4 regions of the Streptomyces sp. NPDC015532 genome follow, and region 3 is predicted to be linked to each of the others. Evidence: riboswitches for the same ligand, from Rfam matches in the RefSeq annotation. Region 3 holds a riboswitch; each other region holds the start of a gene.
The links. Region 3 has a riboswitch for S-adenosylmethionine ahead of ACF07B_RS24245 (putative leader peptide). Riboswitches for the same ligand answer to the same signal wherever they lie in the genome.
Positions count from the first base shown of each region.

Region 1 (4,273 bases), on a different contig from region 3:
TGAATCCTGTGGGGTGGCCTGGGCCGGGGGTGCCGTGGTCATGGCGGTCGTCCTTCGGAAGTGTGTCGGGCGTCCGGGCGTGGTGGTGCGGGTCCGCCTGATCGCCGGGTGGGGAAGGAGGGCGGCGCGGCACGTACGACGCGTGAGCTGTCCGTCCTGCGCGTGACAGCGGACGGCTGCGTGCCTGCGCGTGACAGCAGACGACTGCGTGCCTACGCGTGACAGCAAGCGGCGCTGACGACGTGACCAAAGTCGACATGCCGACGACGAACGAGTCGTTGCTGCGTAGGGGACATGTGCACCATCCTGCGCACCCGCTGGGCGGCCGTCAATGGTTTCCTAGTAAATCGATAGGAAATAGGGGGAGGGGCAACTCCGTGGACGAATGCACCGGGCCGGCGTCACCTTGCCGTGGTGTCCGAGGGCCCACGCGCGTCCGGCCCGAACGACTCACGTCGGTTATGCGGAATGGTCCGACGCGGTCGGCCGCCGCCTCCTCGCGGGGATGACGGCGGCCGTGGCCGGCGGGGTCAGGAGGCGGCGCGAAGCGGCTCCACTCCGATGACCTTGCGGTACACGCGCGCGCCGTCGCCGTAGTCGTCGACGGCGTAGTGCCAGGTCGCCTGGTTGTCCCAGAGCACGAAGTCGCCGGGCCGCCAGCCGAATCGGATGGTGTAGTCGGGCGAGGACGCGTGCCGGAGGAGGTGGTCGAGCAGGGCCCTGCCCTCCTGCGGCGTGACCCCGGTGAGGCCGAGGGCGGAGGAACTGATGAACAGGCCCTTGCGTCCGGTGAGAGGGTGTTCCAGGACGACCGGGTGCTCGACGGTCTCTCCGACCGCCGTCCTCCTGCTGCCCTGCGCGTAGTTCTCCGCGTTGCCGTCGTACACGGCGCTCACGGATTCCAGCAGCACCTTGAACGGCTCCGACAGGTCGTCGTACGCCGCCTGAAGATCGGCCCACAGGGTGTGTCCGCCGATTTCGGGCACCTCTTCGTAGACGAGTGACTCGATCGCGAACACCGGGCCACGCCACAGCCCGCCGATGTGCCAGCTGCTGGCCTTGCCGGTCTGCCGCACGTTGTACGGGTAGACCAGGGGGTTGGCGGGGTCCTTGGCGGCGGTGGGGTGGTCGAACGGCGAGGCGAAGAGCCGTACGGCCTCGACATGCTGATCAGGTGTCAGGTTCTGTCCGCGGAACACCAGCACCTTGTGCTCCGCGAACGCGCGGCGCAGGTCGTCGGCGATGGTGTCGTCGACGGGCCGTGTGAGATCGACGCCGCTCACCTCGGCGCCGAAGCGGGGACCGACCCGCAGGATTTCCGGACGTGCGACAGTGGTCATGCCGAACTCCTCATGTTGTCGTGCGGGACAACGCGCCGTGCGCGGCGGAAGGCGGGGGACAGGGGCCGACGGCACGCGGAGCGGACGGACGTCAGGCGGGCCGGCACCAGGACGCGTTCACGCGCACCAGATCCACGGGCAGCCTGCGGAAGAGGACCGAATCGGTCGTGTTTCCACGGTACGCAGGACCGACGGCCCGACACCAGGCTGCACCATTGCAACCGCGTGAACTTGGACGGCCCCTGTCGCGGTGTCCTTCAGGGCGCTTCCACGCAATCGGGTGGGCCGAGCGCGCCCTGTCCGCCCGCGGCCCTGGTTCCATCGAGGAGCGGCACGGGAGACCCGCCCTCGTCAGAGGCCGTGCGAGCCGCCGATCGCACGAACACGGCCTGCCTGCAAGCATGTTGGGGCCGACGGTGTCACCGGAGCGCGCGTCCTCCGTACCCCCGACTCTCACCGCGTTCCGGCTCGGAGAGCGTCCGGGAGACCGCTCCTGAGGGCTCTTGACGCCTGGAGAATTGGCGATCTACGGTGACCGCGAGCCACGAGTTCCGGTGTGCAAGCCCTGGCTGGCCGGACGGCAACCCTCGACGCAGTGGGGTGCCCCAGGTGACGGCTCGGCGGATGACCCCATTCTGCAAGTGCGATCACCAGGAGGACGGTGTGACGAGCTCTCCGACGCTCCGCTCCCGTCGCCATGTCGATCCGCTGCCCGTCCCCAGCCGGCTCTGTTGTAGCTGACTCTTCTCGCCCGCGCCTTCGCGGGTGTCTCCACAGCCTCCATCACGTCCTCGTCCGAGGAGGCCCGCCCCGCGACGCTCGGTCGCCGATGGGGCATTCCTCGCACCCCTCTTGCGGAAGCAGGCATTCCTTATGACGCGGCACCTCGGCACGAGACCGGTCCGCCCCGGTGGCCTCGGCGCTCTCTCCCTCGGCACGGCCCTCTTGCTGGCCCTCACCGCCTGCACCAGTTCGAAGAACGGCGACAGCGCGGTCTCCGGCGGGAAGACGATCACCGTCGGTACCACGGACCAGGTGACCAGCCTCGACCCGGCGGGCGCGTGGGACGCGGGATCCGGCACGATCGAGAGCGAGGTCTACGCGACCCTGCTCAGTACCGAGACCGGCTCCCCGGACGTCCTGCCGGACCTGGCCTCCAAGATCGAGCCGACCGGGCCGAAGGAGTACACGGTCACCCTCAAGAAGAACCTGACGTTCGGCAACGGACACGACCTGACCTCCTCCGACGTCAAGTTCAGCTTCGACAGGACAGTCAAGATCGCCGACGAGAACGGCCCCTCCTCGCTCCTGTACAACCTCGCCTCGGTTGCCGCGCCGACACCCACGACCGTCGTCTTCACCCTCAAGTCGGCCGACGACACCCTCTTCCCGCAGGTGCTGTCCACCGCGGCGGGCTACATCGTGGACGAACAGGTGTTTCCGGCGGACAAGATCCTCGACGACGGGGCTGTCGTGGCCGCCAAGCCCTGGAGCGGCCCGTACGGTGTCACCAGCTACGACAAGAACTCACTGGTCTCCTTCACGGCCAACCGCGGCTACAGGGGTCGGCAGGGGACTCCGAAGGTCCGGAAGATCCAGCTCAAGTACTACACGAACGCCGGCAACCTCAAGCTCGACGTCCAGCAGGGGACCATCGACGCCGTCTACCGGACGCTGACCACCGCCGACCTGGACGACCTGGCCACCAAGAAGGACGTCAAGGTCCACACCGGCTCGGGCAACGGCATCCGCTACATCGTCTTCGACTTCGCGACCCAGCCCTATGGCACCAAGACCAAGAACGCCGACAAGCGGAAGGCCCTCGCGGTCCGTCAGGCGGTCGCGGACTCGGTGGACCGGGCCCAGCTCGCCCAGCAGGTGTACAAGAACACCTACCAGCCGCTCTACACCCCCGTTCCGGACGGCTTCACCGGTGCCACTCCGTCCTTCAGGTCACTCTACGGCGACAAGAAGGGCGGTCCCGACAAGTCCGCGGCTGCCGCCCGGCTGAAGACGGCCGACGTGACCACGCCCGTCACCCTCAACCTGCAGTACAACACCGACCACTACGGCTCGTCCTCGGCGGACGAGTACGCGCTGATCAAGACGCAGCTGGAGGCCACCGGGCTGTTCAAGGTGAACCTGCAGTCCACCGAGTGGACCCAGTACGGCAAGGACCGCATCGCCCACCAGTATCCGCTGTACCAGCTCGGCTGGTACGCCGACTACCTCGACGCCGACAACTACCTCTCGCCCTTCTTCTCGGCCAACAGCTGGATCGCCAACGGCTATGCGGACCCCGCCGTGCGTGCCCTGATCAAAAAGGAGGAGACCGAGACGGACCCGGCCCAGCGGACCGAGCAGCTGAAGCAGGCACAGGACAAGGCCGCCGCGTCCGTCCCCTTGATCCCGCTGCTCCAGGGCTCCACCGCCATCGTCACCCGCACCGATGTCAGCGGTGTGCCGTCCGAGTTGGACGCCACGTACACGTTCCGCTGGGCGGGGCTCGCGAAAAGGTGAGCGTCCTGACGCGGGAGACCCCCGGCGCCGCCGGGTCCGGTCTCGTCCGCTACCTCGTGGCCCGCTTCCTCCTCATCGTTCCCACGGTGCTGATCCTGGTCAGCGTCGTCTTCTTTCTCATGCGGGCGACAGGTGATCCCGTCAGTGCCGCGTTCGCCGACCGGCTCACCCCGGAGCAACTGCGGGAGAAGCTCCACCAGACGGGCTACGACCGGCCGCTGCTCATCCAATACCTGGACTTCCTGCGGTCGTTGGCGACCGGGGACCTGGGTCGCACCGCCACCGACAACCAGCCGGTGAGTCACCTGCTGACCACCTACGGCGCTGCCACCGCCGAACTCGCCGGCTACGCCCTCGGTGTGGCCCTGCTCGTGGGCGTGCCGCTCGGCATGCTCGCCGCCTCCTACCGGGAC
Region 1 is NZ_JBIBSY010000006.1:333,484-337,756, reverse strand. It holds gene ACF07B_RS21740 (winged helix-turn-helix domain-containing protein) at 1-42, opposite strand, end outside; gene ACF07B_RS21735 (TauD/TfdA dioxygenase family protein) at 531-1,340, opposite strand; SAM riboswitch class IV at 1,881-1,990, shown strand; gene ACF07B_RS21730 (ABC transporter substrate-binding protein) at 2,214-3,860, shown strand; gene ACF07B_RS21725 (ABC transporter permease) at 3,857-4,273, shown strand, end outside.
Region 1: it holds a riboswitch for S-adenosylmethionine, as region 3 does, so the genes downstream of both, ACF07B_RS21730 (ABC transporter substrate-binding protein) here and ACF07B_RS24245 (putative leader peptide) in region 3, are expected to answer to the same signal.

Region 2 (4,273 bases), on a different contig from region 3:
CTTCTTCCTGGTCTTCGGTGTCATCGCGGCCATCGCGGCGATCGCCTCGATCAACCCGATCTGGGCCATGGGTCCGTACCGTCCGGACCAGGTGTCCACCGGCGCCCAGCCCGACTGGTACATGGGCTTCTCCGAAGGCCTGATCCGTGTCATGCCGGGCTGGGAGATCAACCTCTGGGGTCACACGCTCGTCCTGGGCGTGTTCATCCCGCTGGTGATCTTCCCGCTGGTCCTGGTCGCGATCGCGGTCTACCCGTTCATCGAGTCCTGGGTCACCGGCGACAAGCGCGAGCACCACATCCTGGACCGCCCGCGCAACGTCCCGACCCGGACCGCGTTCGGTGCCGCCTGGATCAGCTGGTACTTCGTCCTGCTCGTCGGCGGCGGCAACGACATCTGGGCCACGCACTTCCACCTGGCGATCAACTCGATCACCTGGTTCGTGCGTATCGCGTTCTTCGTCGTGCCGGTGCTCACCTTCATGGCCACCAAGCGGATCTGCCTCGGCCTCCAGCGCCGGGACCGGGACAAGGTGCTGCACGGCCGCGAGTCGGGCATCATCAAGCGCCTGCCGCACGGTGAGTTCATCGAGGTCCACGAGCCGCTCAGCCAGGACGCGCTGCACACGCTCACGGCGCACGAGCAGTACAAGCCGGCCGAGATCGGCCCGACGGTCGACGAGAACGGTGTCGAGCGCAAGGTCTCGGGCGCGCAGAAGCTGCGCGCCAAGATGAGCGAGGGCTTCTACGGGGAGGAAGGCCAGATCCCCAAGCCCACCGTCGAGGAGTACAAGGAGATCACGAGCGGCCACGGCCACCACTGATCCCCGGCTGTTCGCCACGGCAGGAGCCCCGTCCATGACACGGACGGGGCTCTTTGCCGTCCCCCGGGCTGGATAGGGTGGACTCACCCGGTGCCGCGGGCGATCCACCCCGCGTCACCCACGACCGCCTCACCCCACGCCGTGTCACCCACGACCGCGTGACCTACGAACCAGGAGCGACCATGAGCGCTGTGAACCCCGCTGGAGGCGACACCGCGGCGGGCCGTTCCTGGCCCGCGGTACTGAACGGCCTGCTCGAAGGCCGCGACCAGAGCGCGGACGACACGGCCTGGGCGATGGACCGCATCATGCGCGGCGAGGCGACCGACGCGCAGATCGCCGGGTTCGTGGTGGCCCTGCGGGCCAAGGGCGAGACCGTCCAGGAGATCGCCGGACTCGTCCGGGCGATGTACGAGCACGCCAATGTGATCGAGGTGCCCGGACACACCGTCGACATCGTCGGAACGGGCGGCGACGGCGCGAAGACCGTCAACATCTCCACGATGTCCTCGATCGTGGTGGCCGGCGCCGGCGCCAAGGTCGTCAAGCACGGCAACCGGGCCGCGTCCTCCGCGTCCGGTTCCTCCGACGTCCTGGAGAAGCTCGGCGTCAATCTCCACCTGCCGGTGAAGAGGGTGGCCGAGGTGGCGGAGGAGGCCGGGATCACCTTCTGCTTCGCGGTCAAGTTCCACCCGGCGCTGCGTCATGTGGCGGCGGCCCGCGGCCAGTTGGGCATCCGGACAACGTTCAACGTGCTCGGGCCGCTGACCAACCCGGCGCGGGTGAAGGCCCAGGCGGTCGGCGTCGCCGATCTCCGGATGGCGCCCATCGTGGCGGGCGTGTTCGCCGAGCGCGGCAACTCCTCGCTCGTCTTCCGCGGTGACGACGGCCTCGACGAACTGACCACCACGGCGGGTTCCCACGTCTGGGTGGTCCGCGACGGCAAGGTCACCGAGGAACGCTTCGACCCCCGCGACGTCGGGCTCGACATCGTCCCGGTGGAGGCTCTGCGCGGCGCCGACGCCTCGTACAACGCGGAGGTCGCCCGGCGCGTCCTGGACGGCGAGCGGGGGCCCGTACGGGACGCGGTCCTGCTGAACTCGGCGGCGGCCCTGGTGGCCCTGTCGCCGACCGGCGCGCCGCTCGCGGACCAGCTCCGCGACGGCATGGCGAAGGCGGCCGAGTCGATCGACTCCGGCGCCGCGAAGCGCACCCTGGAGCGCTGGGTGGCCGCCAGCAACGCCTGACCGGCGTGAGACCCCGCGCGGGACGTGGTCCAGAATCCGGACGACGTCTTGCGCGGGGAAGATCCTCTGGCAAGATGCTGTATCAGGTCATGAGTGACAGCCATCAGGCCCCGGCCGGCTGTCCGGCAACCCTCCGTCCGTGGCGGGGTGCCCCGGGTGAAGACCAGGTCGTAGGCAGCGAGGCCTACGGCAAGCGCGGACCCCTCCCGCCCATCGGGCGGACGCAACCAGGGGTCCTGGTCGTTCGAGGGAGCCTTCTGTGAGCAAGCGAATGCGCTAGGGCGTAGAGCCCCGCCTCCACACCCCTTTCACCTTCTCCTGCGCCGAGCCCTGCCTCCGGGCGGCCGGCTCGCGCGGTGATCCCGCCTGCCTCTCACAGGAGCTCGCCATGTCTGTCTCCACCGCTGCCGCCGACCAGACCGTTTGTGCCCCCCTGGCCGTTCTGGGCCGGGATGTCACCGTCCCGCTCGTCACCGGCGGCGAGGTGACCTACGCGGCCCTCGACTACGCCGCCAGCGCGCCCGCCCTCCAGCGGGTGTGGGACGACGTGGCCGCGTACGCGCCCTACTACGGCAGCGTCCACCGGGGTGCCGGCTACCTCTCGCAGCTCTCCACCGACCTCTTCGAGAACGCCCGCAGGACCGTCGAGGAGTTCCTCGGCTGCCGCGCCGGTGACCAGGTGGTCTTCACCCGCTCCACCACCGACTCGCTCAACCTGCTCGCCGCCGCGCTCCCGGCCGACTGCCAGGTCTTCGTCTTCGAGACCGAGCACCACGCCTCGCTGCTGCCCTGGCGCGACGCCCGGGTGACCTACCTGAACGCCCCGCGGACCCCGGACGAGGCCGTCGCCACCCTGGAGCACGCCCTCGCCGCCCGCGACCCTTACGGACCGGCCCTGGTCTGCGTCACCGGCGCCTCGAACGTCACCGGGGAGCTGTGGCCGGTGCGGGAACTGGCCGCCGCCGCGCACGCCCACGGCGCGCGCATCGTCCTCGACGCCGCGCAGCTCGCCCCGCACCACCCGGTGTCGGTCCAGGACCTCGACGTCGACTGGGTCGCGTTCTCCGGGCACAAGCTGTACGCGCCGTTCGGCTCCGGTGTCCTCGCGGGCCGCTCCGACTGGCTGCGCGAGGCCGACCCGTACCTCGCGGGCGGCGGGGCCAGCCGCAAGGTCACCCGGCGCGTGGACGGCGGCGTGGACGTGGAGTGGCACGACAGCGCCGCCCGGCACGAGGCCGGCTCGCCGAACGTCATCGGGGCCTACGCGATCGCCTCGGCCTGCAAGGCGCTCACCGAGGAGGGCTTCGACAGCCTTCTCGCCCGGGAGCGGCACCTGATCCGTACCGTCCGCGAGGGCCTCGCCGAGGTCCCCGAGGTCCGGGTCCTCTCCCTCTTCGGCGACGACGCCCCGCGGGTCGGCGTCATCTCCTTCGTCGTCGAGGGCTGGAACAGCTCGCACTTCGCCGCCGCGCTCTCCGCCGAGTACGGCATCGGTGTCCGCGACGGCCTCTTCTGCGCCCACCCGCTCGTCCGCACGCTGCTCGGCAGCGACCCTCAGACCCAGGGGGAGTGCGGCGCCCCCGAGGCGGCGCCGGGCGAGAAGTCCCTCAACGCCATCCGCGTCAGCTTCGGCGCCGGTACCCCCGACGAGCACGTCGAGCGTTTCGTGCGCGCGGTGCGCGAGCTCGTCAGGGACGGCGCGCGCTGGCAGTACCGCACCGAGGACGGCCGCTGCGTCCCGGCGGTCTGACGCCCGCGGCCCGTCCGCCCGGAGGCGGTGGCGCGTCGGTCAGGAGTCGAGACCGATCGCGAACGCCGCCTCCAGGTCGTGCTGGGAGTACGTACGGAACGCCACGTGCGTGTCCGTCGCCTCGACGCCCGGGATCTTGCTGATCTTGCCGGGGATGACGTCCGCCAGGTCGTCGTGGGCCTGGACCCGGACCATGGCGATCAGGTCGTAGGTACCCGTGACGGAGAAGACCTCGCTGACGCTCTCCAGGGACGCGATCGACTCGGCGATCTCGGGGATCCGGTCCACGCTGGTCTTGATGAGGACGATCGCGGTGATCACGGCTGGTTCTCTCCCTAGGGGGCCGCTGCTGGGGATCTCACCCTACTCGCGGTCCACCTGGCCCGGCCGCTCCACCGGGGGCCCCGGCAGCACCCCCCGGACGGGCACCGGCTCCGCACGGCGCCGGAACCG
Region 2 is NZ_JBIBSY010000001.1:1,037,902-1,042,174, forward strand. It holds gene ACF07B_RS04370 (cytochrome bc complex cytochrome b subunit) at 1-823, shown strand, start outside; gene trpD (anthranilate phosphoribosyltransferase) at 1,006-2,070, shown strand; SAM riboswitch class IV at 2,156-2,272, shown strand; gene ACF07B_RS04380 (aminotransferase class V-fold PLP-dependent enzyme) at 2,459-3,820, shown strand; gene ACF07B_RS04385 (Lrp/AsnC family transcriptional regulator) at 3,860-4,141, opposite strand; gene ACF07B_RS04390 (rhomboid family intramembrane serine protease) at 4,184-4,273, opposite strand, start outside.
Region 2: it holds a riboswitch for S-adenosylmethionine, as region 3 does, so the genes downstream of both, ACF07B_RS04380 (aminotransferase class V-fold PLP-dependent enzyme) here and ACF07B_RS24245 (putative leader peptide) in region 3, are expected to answer to the same signal.

Region 3 (4,273 bases):
CGGCGCCGGAGGGAGCGAACGGCTTGTGCTCCGTGCCCCGGGGAACGGTGAAGACCGCCCCTTGCGGGAGCAGGACCGTGCGCTCCCCGTCGGGCTCGCGCAACGAGATGTGCAGCTCGCCGTCGAGTACCAGGAAGAACTCGTCGGTGTCGTCGTGGACGTGCCAGACATGTTCGCCCGCGACCTTGGCGACGCGGACGTCGTAGTCGTTGACGCGCGTGACGATGCGGGGGCTCCACAGGGCGTCGAAGGAGGCCAGAGCCTTGCCGAGGGGAATGGGTTCGCTGCTCATGGGCTCATCCTGAGCCGTTTCGCACGGCCGGCGCGAGTGCTGGGAATCGCCCATGGCGGCGTCGTCTTGCGCGGGTGCGCCTCGCGTCGGGCGGGACATACGGGCGGCGAGCGGACCCGACCGCACCGGGCACGGAATGTCGGGTCCGGCACAGTGGGACCGCCCTAGCGTGGAGATCAGTGAGGGAAGGACGGCCAGGAGTGCTGGAGCGGCTGAATCAGGCCATGGACCACATCGAGGAACACCTCGGTGAGCCCATCGACGTGGCCGGGCTGGCCCGTATCGCCATGACGTCGGAGTACCACTTCCGGCGGATGTTCTCCGCGCTGGCGGGCATCCCGCTCTCCGAGTACATCCGCCGCCGGCGGCTCACGCTCGCCGGGGCCGAAGTGCTCGCCGGGGAGCGGACGCTGCTGGAGGTCGCGGTGCGGTACGGGTACAGCTCGGGCGAGGCGTTCGCGCGTGCCTTTCGCGCCGTGCACGGGGTCGGACCCGGCGAGGCGCGGCGGACGGGCGCGGCGCTGCACTCCCAGCCACGGATGTCCTTCCGGCTGATCGTCGAAGGGAGCGGCAGCATGCGGTACCGCGTGGTGGAGAAGGGCGGGTTCCGGCTCGTGGGCAGGGGGACACGGGTCCCGCTGGTCTACGAGGGGATGAACCCGGCCATCGTGGAGTTCGTCAAAGGAATCGGCAAGGAGACGCTGGGGCGCTGGCAGGAGTACGCGGACGGGGAGCCCGGCGGTGTCCTGGCCGCCGTCAGCAACCACTCCGCGGACGATGCGGAGGGCACCGAAATCGGCTACTTCCAGGGGGTGGTGAGCGACGCGGAGGTGCCCGGGGCTTCGGAGAGCCTCGACGTCGGGCCGGGGACGTGGGCGGTGTTCGAGTCCTCGGGCGCGTTCCCGACGGCGGTCCAGCACCTCTGGCGGGATGTGTACACGCAGTGGTTCCCCTCGAACCCGTACCGGAGCCGGCCGGGCCCGTCGCTCTCGCGCACCCGGGTGTCCGAGGACGGTACGCACGCGGACGCGGAGGTGTGGATTCCGGTGGAGCGGGCCGGCGGCTGAACCCCGAAGCGGGCCACGGCCCGCAGGGTCCTTCGGCCGGGCGATCAGGCAGAACCGCCCGCCGCAGGCGGGCGTGGATGCGCGCCGGTTCTCCGCCTGGTGATCCGTGCGGCCGCCGGGCCGGTGTCTCCGGCCCGGCGTTCAGCGTCCCGCGGAACCGTCCGCCGGCCCGGCACGCCCGCTTCGGCGGGAGTGTCAGACGTCCGCCGTCGGGCGCACCACATCACTGCCGTGCCGGAAGGCGGGGTGATCGCCGAGACGGCGTACGTAGTCCAGGAGCCGGGGATGCGAGCCGAGGGCGCCGGAGGGGCCCAGCCCGGTGAGAGCCGTCCACACGTCCACGTCCGCCGCCGTGAGCGTGTCACCCAACACGTAGGGCTTCGAAGCGAGTTGGCAGTCCAGCAGGTCCAGGGCCGCCGCGAGCTCCGAGGCCGGGGCGGACGCGGTGACATCGCGGTCCAGCAGATCGCGGAGCGCTTCGATGTCGGCGGCGAGGGACGGAGGGCGGAGCGCGGACGGGCTCGTCGTGGTGTGACCGGAGAACAGTCCGGCCAGATCGCGGAGGATGGCGGGCGGGTGGTTGCTGACGATGCGTCCGCTCCACCGGTCGCACAGGGCGGGAGCGGTGAGCGGTCCGTCGAAGTGGTACTCGGTGGCCTCGTAGGCGCGGCGCAGCGACGCGAAGGCGTCGGGTGTCCGCGCGGGGTCGGCCAGGAGCGTCGTGGCGACCGAGTCCCGCAGGCCGAGCAGGCCGAGGGTGATGGCGATACGCAGCGAGAACGGACAACTCCGCGACAGATACAGCTCGTAGCGGTGCGGAGCCGGGTAGAAGCCGCCGGCGAGACCGACACCGATGCGGCTGTCGACGCGGTGCGGGAGGGCGGACGATGCCACCGCCGGCTGGAGGCGAAGGGCCGAGGGGAACGAAATCTGCTCACAGGGGCGTGCGTTGGCAGTGCTGGACGTGCGCGAAGCTGTCTCGGGCATGACTCTCCCTGGGGGAAGAAGGAAGCCACCGCCGCTTTGTGGGCACCGGCGGCCGGATGCGGATTGACTGCGCTGGTCGCACCGGTCCGGATCGCACGGACCGGCCGCGAATCAGTAAGCGCTGGAGACACGCAACAGATCGATGTGCAGGCGCCTCGTCAAGCCGTTCCTTGGCATTCCCACCGGTCCCGACTTCGGGGCTCGCGAGACGCGAGACCGCACTTGCCCCACCGCACCGGCGGGACCCGGTCGTCACCCGGGGCACCCCGTCGCGGTGGAAGGGTTGCCTGTCAGCGGGCCGGGGCCGATGACCACTGGGGCGGGCGGACCCGCACCGTGGGCGCTGACAATCGTGACCGTCCATGCCAGTCTCGGTGCGCTCTGTTGTGCCGTCAAGGAGGCCGCACGCGCGGTCTCACCTGGTGGTCACCCGCATTGACATTGTTTTCGGCGCGGGCCTAACCTGCGGCCCACCACAGGATGCCTTTTCGGCCGGAGAAGAAATGGTGACGGCGATGCACACAGCTGACGGGACGGCCGCATGGCGGCGCCTCGGCCGTGATGTGCTGTGCGCCGACCGCTCCGTGGACCTGCTGCGTGTCAACAGCGCCCTCTGTACGGGCATGTGTCGCTCCCTCAGCCGAGGCTGACGGCCCCTTCGGGTCCTTGACGACCGCGGGCTGACGGCTCTCCTCCTCGACGACCACCGCTGTCGCGATGTGTCCTTTCCCGTCCAGCCCCCGTTCCACGTGTGCCCGCGCCTCGCCGCGCCCTGAGCCGTCCGGCTCGGCGTGGCGCTGCCGCTCCGTGGTCCGGGGTGTCCGAATCCGCTGGAGCTCTCCATGAGTCAACCTCCCGGCAGCGCTGTGTCCTTCGGAGCAGCGACGCCCGCCGAGGCGATCCCCCGTACCGACTTCCCCGCCGGGCCCAAGCCACTGGCGGCCCAGCGGGTCCTTCCGCTCCGGCGTCCCGGCCGCTGGATCATCACGGCCGTCGTGCTCGTGCTGGTCGCCCAGATCGCCCACGGCCTGGTGACCAACCCCTTCTACCAGTGGGATCGGTTCCAGTACTGGTTCTTCCGTCCGACCATCCTCGACGGCCTGCTCATCACCCTCGAAGTGGCTGCCTACAGCGCCGTGTTGGGCCTGCTCGGCGGCATCGTGCTGGCTCTGGCCAGGCTCTCCCGGAGCCCGGTGCTGCGCGCGGTCAGCTGGGTCTACACCTGGCTGTTCCGGTCGGTGCCGCTGATCGTGGTCCTGCTGTTCCTCTACAACTTCAGTGCCCTGTACCAGACGTTGAGCGTGGGCGTTCCGTTCGGGCCGGCGTTCTTCACCTTCGACGAGTCCCGCCTGGCCACCGACATGGCCGTCGCCGTCGTCGGACTGAGCCTGAACGAAGCGGCGTACGCCTCCGAAGTGGTGCGCGGCGGGCTCCTCTCCGTCGACCAGGGCCAGCACGAGGCGGCCTCCGCCCTGGGACTGCCGAAGCGGTACCAGTTCGGGAAGATCGTCTTCCCGCAGGCGCTGCGCTCCATCACCCCCAACTACGTGAACCAGCTGATCGGCCTGATCAAGGGCACCTCGCTGGTCTTCTACGTGTCCCTGCTGGACCTGTTCGGCTCCGTGCAGAGCATGGGCAGCACCTACCCGGGCGACATTGTGCCGCTGCTCCTCGTGGCCACCGCCTGGTATCTGATCCTCACCAGCGTCGTGTCCGTCATCCAGTTCTACGTCGAGCGGTACTACTCGCGGGGCGCGCTGCGCACCCTGCCGCCGACTCCGTTGCAGAAGGCGCGGAACGGTCTGCGTGACGTGCGGGCCCGGTTCCAGAGGGAGACGGCGATATGAGCGGCGAGACGCGTCTGACGACAGTGCGGGCAGGGACGGCCCCGGCCGCCGAGGCGGCGGACACGGCGTCGACCGCCGCC
Region 3 is NZ_JBIBSY010000008.1:154,371-158,643, forward strand. It holds gene ACF07B_RS24230 (cupin domain-containing protein) at 1-292, opposite strand, end outside; gene ACF07B_RS24235 (helix-turn-helix domain-containing protein) at 493-1,359, shown strand; gene ACF07B_RS24240 (glutathione S-transferase C-terminal domain-containing protein) at 1,555-2,346, opposite strand; gene ACF07B_RS24245 (putative leader peptide) at 2,458-2,523, opposite strand; SAM riboswitch class IV at 2,560-2,704, opposite strand; gene ACF07B_RS24250 (amino acid ABC transporter permease) at 3,189-4,193, shown strand; gene ACF07B_RS24255 (amino acid ABC transporter ATP-binding protein) at 4,190-4,273, shown strand, end outside.

Region 4 (4,273 bases), on a different contig from region 3:
AAGGATTCGGGGCAAGTCGGGCCCCGTAAATGCCATAAAATGCCCAAAAAGGCGAGGCAGTTTGGCTACTTCTTGTCGGCCCGCGAACGGTCACTCATATGCGTCCGGCATGAAACCAACATCCAAAAACAAGCGGCTTCCCCGACTCTAGCGCGTTCAACCCTACAGAATTGCCCCCTCCGTTTCTCTCACGGAGGGGGCAATTCGATGAACTCAGCGTGTTCGGCATTACCGAGGGTAACGATCAGCCTCCGGCGACGGCCGGAATGATCGAGACACCCACACCGTCCGGGGTCGCCGTCTCCAGGCCCTGCTCGAAGCGGACGTCGTCGTCGTTGACGTACACGTTCACGAAGCGGCGCAGCTTGCCCTGGTCGTCCAGGACGCGCGCGGCGATGCCCGTGTGGTTCTTCTCCAGGTCGCTGATGACCTCGGCGAGGGTCGCGCCCTCGGCCGTCACCTCGGCGGCGCCACCGGTGTAGGTGCGCAGGATGGTGGGGATGCGGACGTTGACGCTCATGATGCGAGGCCAGCCTCTCGGAAGGAGTCGAGGTTCGGGCGGATGGTCGCGGTCAGCCCGGTGTCCGAGGCCACCGCGTCCAGGGTCTTGAGGCCGTCGCCGGTGTTCAGCACGACCGTGGTGAGGGCCGGGTCGAGGAGACCGTTCTCGATCAGCTTGCGGGTGACGCCGACGGTCACGCCACCGGCCGTCTCCGCGAAGATGCCCTCGGTGCGCGCGAGCAGCTTGATCGCGTCGACGATCTGCTCGTCGTTCACGTCCTCCACCGCGCCGCCGGTGCGCCGCGCGATGTCGAGCACGTACGGCCCGTCCGCGGGGTTGCCGATGGCGAGCGACTTGGCGATGGTGTCCGGCTTCTGCGGCCGTACGACGTCGTGGCCGGCCTTGTAGGCGACGGAGACCGGGGAGCAGCCCTCGGCCTGGGCGCCGAAGATCTTGTAGGGCCTGTCCTCGACCAGTCCGAGCTTGATCAGTTCCTGGAGTCCCTTGTCGATCTTCGTGAGCTGGGAGCCGGAGGCGATCGGCACGACGAGCTGGTCGGGGAGCCTCCAGCCGAGCTGCTCGCAGATCTCGTACGCCAGCGTCTTGGAGCCCTCGGCGTAGTAGGGCCGCAGGTTGACGTTGACGAAGCCCCAGCCCTCGCCGGCCGGGTCGCCGATCAGCTCGGAGCAGAAGCGGTTCACGTCGTCGTAGTTGCCCTGGATGCCGACGAGCTCTCCGCCGTAGACCGCGGCCATGACGACCTTGCCCTGCTCCAGGTCGTGCGGGATGAACACGCAGGAGCGGAAGCCGGCGCGGGCCGCCGCGGCGCCGACGGCGCCGGCGAGGTTGCCGGTGGAGGAGCAGGAGAGAGTCGTGAAGCCGAAGACACGGGCCGCTTCGATGGCCTGGGCGACGACGCGGTCCTTGAAGGAGTGCGTCGGGTTGCCGGAGTCGTCCTTGACGAAGAGCTTTCCGGCGTCGACACCGAGCTCACGGGCCAGGTTGTCGGCCTGGACGAGCTTGGTCCAGCCCGGGTTGATGTTCGGCTTATCCGCCACGTCCGCGGGGACGGGCAGCAGCGGCGCGTAGCGCCAGATGTTCGCGGGTCCCGCTTCGATGCGCTTGCGGAGTTCTTCGGTCTCGTAGGCCGAGAAGTCGTAGGCGATCTCCAGCGGGCCGAAACACTCCTCACAGGCGAAGACCGGGCCGAGCGGGACGCGGTGTCCGCACTCGCGGCAGGAAAGCGCCGTGGCCGGGCCGAGGTCGACCGCTTCGGCGGAGTTCGTGGTACTTGCAACTGTCTGCGCAGCCATGGAGGCGAGGCCCTTTCCTCATCTTCCTCACGGCGCACTTCGCCGCGAGACGGATTTGGCACCTTCCCGAGCCGGGAGCCTCGCGACGCGATCGACATCGATCGGTACGAGACCGGCTGGAGGGTTGCCGGGGCTTCATCGGGCCGTATCCCTCTGCCCCTCTGGATGAGCGGTATTTGATTGTTGAACTGTTGAACGCGATACGTACCGACGATCCAGGACATGCGATGGTCATCCGCGTTGTTCAAGACTGTAACCGAAGGCCAGGACAGTTGAGATAGTCGTCCGAACCGCGAGACGACGGCAATCGATCTGCCGCTGGCCGCAGCGGGCACGCCGATGAGAGCGTGTGATCAGACAGTGAGGAGCCGCAGACCGTGCTGAAAGACGTCGAAAGCTGGCTGAGCACACGCTCCTGGTCCGTGACCGACCGCCCGCTCCACAAGATCATGGCCGCGAAACGCATCACGGGATCGACGGTCAGTGTGGTGCTGCCCGCGCTCAACGAGGAGGAGACCGTCGGCGAGATCGTGGCGATCATCCGCCACGACCTGATGCAGCAGGTGCCGCTCGTCGACGAGATCGTCGTCGTCGACTCCGGCTCGACCGACCGCACCGCCGCGGTCGCCGCCGCGGCGGGCGCGAGGGTCGTGCACCGCGACGACATCCTCCCGCGGATCCCGGCCGTGCCGGGCAAGGGCGAGGTGCTGTGGCGGTCTCTGCTCGTGACGAGCGGGGACATCGTCTGTTTCATCGACGCGGACCTCAAGGAGTTCTCGTCCGACTTCGTCACCGGGATCGTGGGCCCGCTGCTCACCGACCCCGGCGTAGATCTGGTCAAGGCCATGTACGACCGCCCGCTGGGCGGCGCCTCGGGACAGGGCGGCCGGGTCACCGAGCTGATGGCCCGCCCCCTGCTGAACATGCACTGGCCGCAGCTCGCGGGCTTCGTCCAGCCGCTCGGCGGCGAGTACGCCGCCCGCCGCTCGCTGCTCGAACAGCTCCCCTTCCCCGTCGGCTACGGCGTCGAACTGGGCATGCTGGTCGACGCCCTGCACCTGGTGGGCCTGGACGCCCTCGCCCAGGTCGACGTCGGGGTGCGCAAGCACCGCCACCAGGACGGCCAGGCCCTGGGCCGCATGGCCGCAGCGATCTACCGCACCGCACAGCTCCGGCTCGCGCGCGGCCATCTGATCCGCCCCGCCCTCACCCAGTTCGAGCGCGGCCGGGACGGTTTCCAGCCGCGCACGTACTCGGTGGACACGGAGGAAAGGCCGCCGATGAGCGAAATCTCCGAGTACCAGCGGCGCAGGGCCGCCTAGACCGGCCCCGACGGCCGCGATCACATACGGCCGAAGGGGCGCGTTTGAGCGTTTCGACACGGGGCTAGGTTTCGAGGCATGGCTTCAACGCACGGTGCTCACCACATCCTGGTCGCCTCCAACCGCGGCCCGGTCACCTACGAGGTACGGGAGGACGACTCGCTGCACGCCCGGCGCGGCGGCGGCGGGCTCGTCTCCGGACTCTCGGCGATCGGGCCGGACGCGGGCGCCCTGTGGGTGTGCTCGGCGCTCGGCGACGGCGACCGCGAGGCGGTCCGGCGCGGGGTCGGCGAGGACGGCGTGCGCATGCTGGCCGTCGACGCCGAGGTGCACGCCGACGCGTACAACGGCATCGCCAACTCCGTGCTGTGGTTCGTCCACCACATGCTCTACCAGACCCCGCTGGAGCCGGTCTTCGACGCGGAGTTCCGGCGCCAGTGGGAGTCGTACCGGACCTACAACCGTGCCTTCGCCGAGGCACTGGCCGAGGAGGCGGCCGAGGGCGCGGCCGTGCTCGTCCAGGACTACCACCTGTGCCTGGTCCCCGGGATGCTCCGCGAACTGCGCCCCGACCTGCGCATCGGCCACTTCTCCCACACCCCGTGGGCACCCGAGGACTACTTCCGGATGCTCCCCGACGACATCCGCGCGGAACTGCTGGACGGCATGCTCGGCGCGGACCGCGTGGCGTTCCTGACCCTGCGGTGGGCGACCGCCTTCACGCGGTGCGTGGAGACGGCCGCCCCGGAGCGGTACCGGGTCTCCTCCCCGGAGGGCCGGCCGGAGATCGAGCACCTCGACGGCTCCCCGCCCCGCCGGACCCTCGTCGGGGTGCACGGCCTCGGCGCGGACGCCGAGTTCCTGCGCGAGCGCTCGCACCGCGCGGACGTCGGGGAACGGATGGCCGCGCTGCGCGAGGAGATCGGCGCGGGCCGCAAAACGATCGTGCGCGTCGACCGGACCGAGCTGTCCAAGAACATCGTGCGGGGGCTGCTGGCGTACCGGCAGCTCCTAGACGACCACCCCGAGTGGCGCGAGCGGGTCGTCCACGTGGCGTTCGCCTACCCCTCGCGGCAGGACCTCGCGGTCTACCGGGACTACACGGCCGAGGTGCAGCGCGTCGCCGACGAGATCAA
Region 4 is NZ_JBIBSY010000014.1:157,981-162,253, reverse strand. It holds gene ACF07B_RS32895 (MoaD/ThiS family protein) at 245-520, opposite strand; gene thrC (threonine synthase) at 517-1,815, opposite strand; SAM riboswitch class I at 1,831-1,987, opposite strand; gene ACF07B_RS32885 (glucosyl-3-phosphoglycerate synthase) at 2,193-3,137, shown strand; gene ACF07B_RS32880 (trehalose-6-phosphate synthase) at 3,216-4,273, shown strand, end outside.
Region 4: it holds a riboswitch for S-adenosylmethionine, as region 3 does, so the genes downstream of both, thrC (threonine synthase) here and ACF07B_RS24245 (putative leader peptide) in region 3, are expected to answer to the same signal.